Regions from separate parts of the Edwardsiella piscicida genome, predicted to be linked through region 2. Evidence: predicted binding sites of a transcription regulator. Region 2 holds the regulator's gene; each other region holds the start of a gene.

Region 1 (2,268 bases), 1.4 Mb from region 2:
ACGCTGATGATCGAGGTGGGATTGGCGCCGGTCAGCTCCGCAAAGGGGTTTTTCGGAATAAAGGAGAGGATCAGCTGCGGCACCGTTAGATCGGCGACCTTACCGGCATAGCTGCCCTGGATCACCTGCAGTCGGGCACTCTCCTGGCCCCCTTGAACCAGTCCGTCGGCGGTCAGGCCGAACAGGTCGGTCACGCCAACGCCAACCAGCGCGGCGATCAGGGTCGTCAACAGCAGGGTACCGATGGCCAGCAGGCTGATCTTGCCCAGCGACGCGGCATTGTGGAGCTTCACCACGGCGCTGAGGATCGAGACGAAAACCAGCGGCATCACGATCATTTGCAGCAGTTGAACATAGCCGTTACCGACGATATTGAACCACGCGATCGAGTGTTTCAGCACCGGGCTGTCGGCGCCATAGATCAGCTGCAGCGCCAGGCCGAACAGTACCCCGATAACCAACCCCACCAAGACCTTTTTCGACAGACTCCAGCGGGTGTGGCGCGAGCGAGCCAGCAGCAGTAGCAGGGCGACAAATGCAATAACGTTGCCAATAAGCGGTAGATTCATCCCAAAATCCTCTTCAGTCTCGGGGCATCCTCCCCCGGCGCCGTGGCGCGCCAGCGGTAAAGGGCTGACCCGTGATGGTCATTGTTATGGGCGACAACCTGCGATGCCGCCATTATGCGCGACAGAATATCAGGACTCTGACGTCCTGATTTAGAATCAAATGGAATTAAATATAACAATATTTTCGGAATATTCTGCAGCGCGCCGCGCGCAGTGTGACGGTGCGCGTGCTGCGGTTTACGTCGGGGCGGCTGGCGTTACCAATAGGTGGAGTGATGGCGCAGCCATTCCATCAGCGGCATCAGGCTGCCTTGCCAGTAGAGAGAGAACCCCACCAGCGCCAGACACAGCACCCGTTCGAGCTGGTTGCCCTGGCGGGTGACCAGCAGCGGCAGGCGAAAGCGCCAGCGGATCGGCCACAGCAGCGGCACGCCGGCCGGGGTGAGCATGTCGGCCAGCAGGTGGCTGAGATAGCCGATGATCATGGCCTGCAGGGCGTCAGCCGGGATCCCCCAGGCGTCGCTGGGCCATTCATTGTTGAGCAGGTAAAGCGCGCCGGCGACGGCCAGCAGGCTGTGGGTGAATCCCCGGTGCCCGAACGCTCGGGCTATCGGCGCGGAAATCCAGCGCAGACGCTGGCCGAGCAGTGAGCGGGGATGGTCGATGTCCGGTAGCAGGCTGGTCAGCAGGGCGCCTGGGATCATATGCCACCAGTCGCCGTGCGCCAGTACCGGCGTCAGCTCGGCCTTTTTCGCCATGATAATGCAGGCGACAGAAAAGAGAAGGTGGCCTTCCGCCGTCATGATAGTGCCTAATCTGAATACTGTGGATTTATCCAGATTATATCAGTCAGACAATTCTGCAATAGGTGACAGCGTCACCCTCGCGCGTTTGCTGTATAAATATACAGAAACGGGGCCTTTCTGTGCGGTTCTGTACGGCCCCGTGCCGCGCGGGGGGTTAGGGCTGCAGATCGCGCCCTGTCAGCTGGGTCAGCGAGGCCAGCTTCACGTCGGCGAGCGCCCAGCGCGGATCGTCAAAACAGGCGGCGGCGGGGACGACGATGGAGCGCATGCGCGCCGCCTTGGTGGCGATCATGCCATTAAAGGAGTCCTCTAGGGTCACGCAGTCCAGCGGATCGCTGCCCAGCGCCTGCGCCGCGCGCAGGTAGACCTCGGGATGCGGCTTACTGTACGGCAGGTGTTCGGCCGAGGTCAGATGGTCGAAGTACGCCTCCAGCTGGAACATGGAGAGCACCTCCCGCAGCATTGCGAGGGGGGAGGCCGAGGCTAACCCGATGCGCAGATCCTGAGCGCGACACAGCTGCAGCGCGCTGACGACGCCCGGCAGCAGCGGACGGGTCTCCCGCACCAGCTCCAGCACCCGATCGAGAATGCGCTGGCAGACCACCTGCTGGCTGGGACCTTGCCAAGGCTGGCGCAGATACCATATCCGCACGACCTGGTCGATGCGCAGCCCCAGGGTTTCCGGTACATCGTCATGTACGTTCAGCCCTAGCTGACTGAACACCTCCAGCTCACCGCGCAGCCACAGCGGTTCTGAATCGATCAATAGTCCATCCATGTCGAAAATGGCGCTGGTAATACGTCCGGTACTCATGAGGGCTCCTTGCGGTGACAGACAGAAAGTCAGGACGGTTACTGTATCATTCACTATGCTTTTGTTTAAGCAGATGATG
Region 2 (2,268 bases):
TTCCAGCCCAGTCCCACCACCAGCCACAGATCCAGCGCGATATTCACCGCGTTGCCGACGATCAGCAGCAGCACCGGCGCCCGGGCGTACTGCACCCCCAGCAGCCAGCCCAGAATCACCAGGTTGGCCAGGGTCGCCGGCGCGCTCAGCCAGCGAATCTGCATAAACAGCTGCGCCTGCGTCTGTATCGCGGCCTCGGCGCCGACGATCTGCAGCATCAGCGCGCTCAGCGGCTGACGCAGCAGGATGATGCCCACCCCGGCCAGCAGGGCCATGATCAGCGGCTGCACCAACGCCCGCGCCAGCGCCGGGCGATCGGCGGCGCCAAACGCCTGGGCACACAGCCCGGTGGTGCTCATGCGCAAAAATAGCAGCAGCATAAACAAAAAGGTGGTGGCCATGCTGCCCACCGCCACGCCGCCCAGATAAACCGGCGAGTCCAAATGGCCGATCACCGCCGTGTCGACGATACCCAGCAGGGGAACGGAGACATTCGACAGAATCATCGGCAGCGCCAGGCGCCACAGCGCCTTGTCTTCCTGGAAAAAGCCTCGCATCACATCGCTCTCATCGTTGGGCCGGATCGCGCCGGCGCGGCGCGCTGACGCCGCAAAAAAAAAGACCCCGCGAGCCGAAGGATCGCGGGGTGGGGGCCGGGGTAACGCGCTGGCCTGGAGGCGCAGAGGCGCTACGCTCCGGGGCGGGGTACAGCCTAGATCCAGTCGCCGTTGCGGATCACGCCGACGGCCAGCCCCTCAATGGTGAAGTTCTGCTCGCGCAGATCGACGACGATAGGCTGGAAGTCGCTATTTTCCGGCAGCAGCTGCACCATATTCCCTTGTTTTTTAAGGCGCTTAACGGTCACCTCATCCTCAATGCGCGCGACGACCACCTGACCGTTGCGGACATCCTGGGTCTTGTGCACCGCCAGCAGGTCGCCGTCCAGGATACCGATATCGCGCATCGACATGCCGTTGACCCGCAGCAGGAAGTCGGCGCTGGGCTTAAACAGCGACGGGTCGACCTGGTAAAATCCTTCGATATGCTGCTGCGCCAACAGCGGCTCGCCGGCGGCCACCTGGCCAATCAGCGGCAGCCCCGTCTCATCTTCCATCAGCAGGCGGATACCGCGCGACGCGCCGGAGACAATCTCGATCACCCCTTTGCGCTGCAGCGCCTTCAGGTGCTCCTCGGCGGCGTTGGGTGAACGGAAACCGAGGCGCTGGGCAATCTCGGCACGCGTCGGCGGCATGCCGGTTTGTTCGATATGATCGCGAATCAGATCGTAGACCTGCTGCTGCCTGGCCGTAAGTGCTTTCATTCCGCCCCCTGTTCGTTTATACAGTTTTGCTGTGAGTATATACAGGTAGCGGATAATTTAAAACCGCGAAATACACAAAACGCCGGCCCCGGCGTGCTTTCCGCCGCCGCCAGACGGCGCTCAGCTTTTCCCCTGCGCTCGGTAAATACGCTGCGGACGGCCCACCTTGCCATAGACGATTTCCGCCACAATCTGCTGACGCGCCGCACAGAACTCCAGGTAGCGCCGCGCCGTCGTACGGCTCAGCATCAGGCTCTGCGCCACGCTTTCGGCGGTATGGCGTACCGTATCGTCCACAAACAACCCCTGCACCTTCTCCAGCGTCAGGGCATCGATGCCGACCGGCAGATCCTCTTTGCTGTCGCCGCGCGCATAGGCGTTATACATGCTGTCTATCTGACGCTGGCTAGCATTCTGATGCCCGCTGAGCATGCTGTTGCGCTGCTGATAGCGCTCCAGCGTCTGCCCCAGGCGCTCGTAGGCGATGGGTTTGATCAGGTAGTCGAAGGCGCCGCTGCGTACCGCCTCGGAGACGGTGTCCATGTCGCTGGCGGCGGTGGTCAGCACCACCCCGCCCGGATAGCGCTGCTGGGTCAGCTCATGCAGCAGATGCACCCCGACGCCATCCGGTAAATAGTTATCCAACAGCACCAAATCCGGGTGAAAACTTTTAATCATCGCCCGGGCCTGAGCCAGATTGCCGGCCAGCCACAGCTGGCCGCAGCAGGGATGATTGCGGATAAACTCCGCGTGCATCTCAGCCAGCGGCGTTTCATCCTCGACGATTAATATATTGATTTTATTCATGTTCACTCTTCACCTTCGGGATAAAAACAGAAAATAGAGTGCCATAGGGCTGGTTGTCCTCCAGCGTAATGGTGCCTCCGCAACGCCCGACATAGCGGGCAATAAGGTACAGGCCAATGCCGTGCTCCCCCGGCTCTTCC
Region 3 (2,268 bases), 1.7 Mb from region 2:
AGACCATGGCGGTGAGTGGCGCGGAAAAGTAGCGAAATGAGCCAGGATACGGTGGTGCTTTTAACCTAGGGAAACGTTGCCTTAAGGTACCATTTGGCAGGTTCTTCTAGTTTTATTTCTTTTGCTTTGACAATCGGCTGTTCATTTGCGAAAACATGGAGGAGAGGAGGGGAAACGTTGCCTGGATTGGCGGGTTTGCTCTTATCTGATGAAAATGTGACCCGTGACATAAGGCCGGGTTGCCGCCTCGTGGGACGTGACCCGGTGCGTGAGTGGCATGATGGTCGGGGCCACACGGACGGTCGTTCTGCGCTCACCGCTGCGGCGGCAGCGCGCGAGCAGGCACGTAAAATAGGGGGAGACCCCAGCAGAAAATAGGCACCCCGGTCCCATCCGGCGGTCGCAGGAGATGGCAATGGAAATTGCCAGTTGACGGGCAGGCACAACGTCTTCTTTTGGGACTATTCCTTGGCAATGTGACCTTGTCGCAGGGATGGCAACAGGGAAGAATATAAGAGAGATAACAAGATGGCAGACAATAAGAAACGCCCTGGTAAGGATCTGGATCGTATTGACCGTAATATCCTGAATGAGTTACAGAAAGATGGCCGTATCTCCAACGTCGAGCTTTCCAAGCGCGTGGGGCTGTCGCCGACGCCGTGCCTGGAGCGCGTGCGCCGACTGGAGCGGCAGGGCTTCATTCAGGGCTATACCGCGCTGCTGAATCCGCACTATCTGGATGCATCCCTGCTGGTGTTCGTCGAGATCACGCTGAATCGCGGAGCGCCGGATGTGTTTGAACAGTTCAATACCGCGGTGCAGAAGCTGGAGGAGATCCAGGAGTGTCACCTGGTTTCCGGTGACTTCGACTATCTGTTGAAGACCCGCGTACCGGACATGTCCGCCTACCGTAAGCTGCTGGGGGAGACCCTGCTGCGTCTGCCGGGGGTGAACGACACCCGCACCTATGTGGTGATGGAAGAGGTGAAGCAGAGCAACCGCCTGGTGATCAAGACGCGCTGACGCGCGGACAGGTGCAAAGCCGCAATAATTTGGGTACACTCCTGTGTATGTATACAGTTTCAGCGCCGGGCGACGCCTCGGCGCTGTTCTTATGGCGGGCATGCAGCCTAGGCTGCATGCAATGGCAGAAAACAGGACCCTGGAGAGCCTTTCTTGAGCCAGGAATATACAGAAGAAAAAGAAGTTACCCTGAAGCACGTGAGCGGCGGACGGCGAGTGTATGAGGTGCTGCTGATTTTGGTAGCGCTGTTTGCCGTGTATATGATGGCATCGCTGGTGACGTTCGATCCCTCCGATCCCAGCTGGTCGCAGACTGCTTGGCATGAGCCGATCCACAATATCGGCGGCGGTGCCGGCGCCTGGATGGCCGATACACTGTTCTTCGTCTTTGGCGTACTGGCCTATGCCATTCCTCCGATCATGGTGATCCTCTGCTGGGTAGCCTACCGTAAGCGCGACGACAGTGGCCATGTGGATTACTTTGCCATCGCCCTGCGCCTGATCGGCATGCTGGCGCTGGTGATCGCCTCCTGTGGGCTGGCGGCGCTGAACGTCGATGATCTGTACTACTTCGCCTCCGGCGGCGTGATCGGCAGTCTGATCAGTAGCGTGGTGCTGCCGCTGCTGGGCAGCATTGGGGCTACGCTGGCGATGCTGGGCGCCTGGGCCGTGGGGCTGTCGCTGTTCACCGGCTGGTCATGGTTGACCATCGCGGAGAAGCTCGGCGCTCTGCTGCTCGGTGGTCTGACCTTGATGAGCAACCGCTCGCGCCGCGATGTGCGGGCGGACGATGACGACGACACCGAGGTATACGACGCGGATGCCTACGACGCGGATGAGCGTCGCGTCGCCGATATCGATACGCCGACGGCGGAGGCTCACCGCGTCGTCGATCCGCTGTTGGGCGAGGCGGACGATCCGCTGCTGTCCGGTCTGCGGGCGTCAGATGATGCGTCCGACGCCGCGCCGGAAATGAAGGGCCTGCGTCCGCTGGCGCAGGTGGATGACGCGCCGCCGCAGGCGCAGGATGACCCTGATACGGCCTTGGCGACGGCCGCTGCCGCCGCGGTGCTTAGCGCTCCGGGTATCGCGGCGACGCCTGCCGCGGTTTCCGCCGCCGTGCCGTCGAGCGATCCGCAGTTTGCCGCGTCGCCGGCGGCGCCGTACGCGTCGAGCGATCCGCTGTTTGCCGCGTCATCGGCAGCGCCGCACGCGTCGAGCGATCCGCGGTTTGCCGCGTCATCG

Evidence for each region. The regulator LexA, encoded in region 2, represses DNA repair genes until DNA is damaged. The targets are predictions, from matches to a motif close to TNCTGTATGTACATACAGNA.
Region 1: the regulator LexA is predicted to act here: its motif matches at 1,462-1,481, upstream of L1P05_RS07685 (metal-dependent hydrolase).
Region 3: the regulator LexA is predicted to act here: its motif matches at 1,063-1,082, upstream of L1P05_RS10520 (DNA translocase FtsK 4TM domain-containing protein).

What each region holds. Positions count from the first base shown of each region.
Region 1 covers NZ_CP090968.1:1,678,210-1,680,477, forward strand. The annotation lists gene L1P05_RS07680 (L-cystine transporter) at 1-569, opposite strand, end outside; gene L1P05_RS07685 (metal-dependent hydrolase) at 827-1,372, opposite strand; gene hxpB (hexitol phosphatase HxpB) at 1,530-2,189, opposite strand.
Region 2 covers NZ_CP090968.1:258,406-260,673, reverse strand. The annotation lists gene dinF (MATE family efflux transporter DinF) at 1-557, opposite strand, end outside; gene lexA (transcriptional repressor LexA) at 713-1,321, opposite strand; gene dpiA (two-component response regulator DpiA) at 1,442-2,128, opposite strand; gene dpiB (sensor histidine kinase DpiB) at 2,121-2,268, opposite strand, start outside.
Region 3 covers NZ_CP090968.1:2,318,020-2,320,287, reverse strand. The annotation lists gene lrp (leucine-responsive transcriptional regulator Lrp) at 529-1,023, shown strand; gene L1P05_RS10520 (DNA translocase FtsK 4TM domain-containing protein) at 1,177-2,268, shown strand, end outside.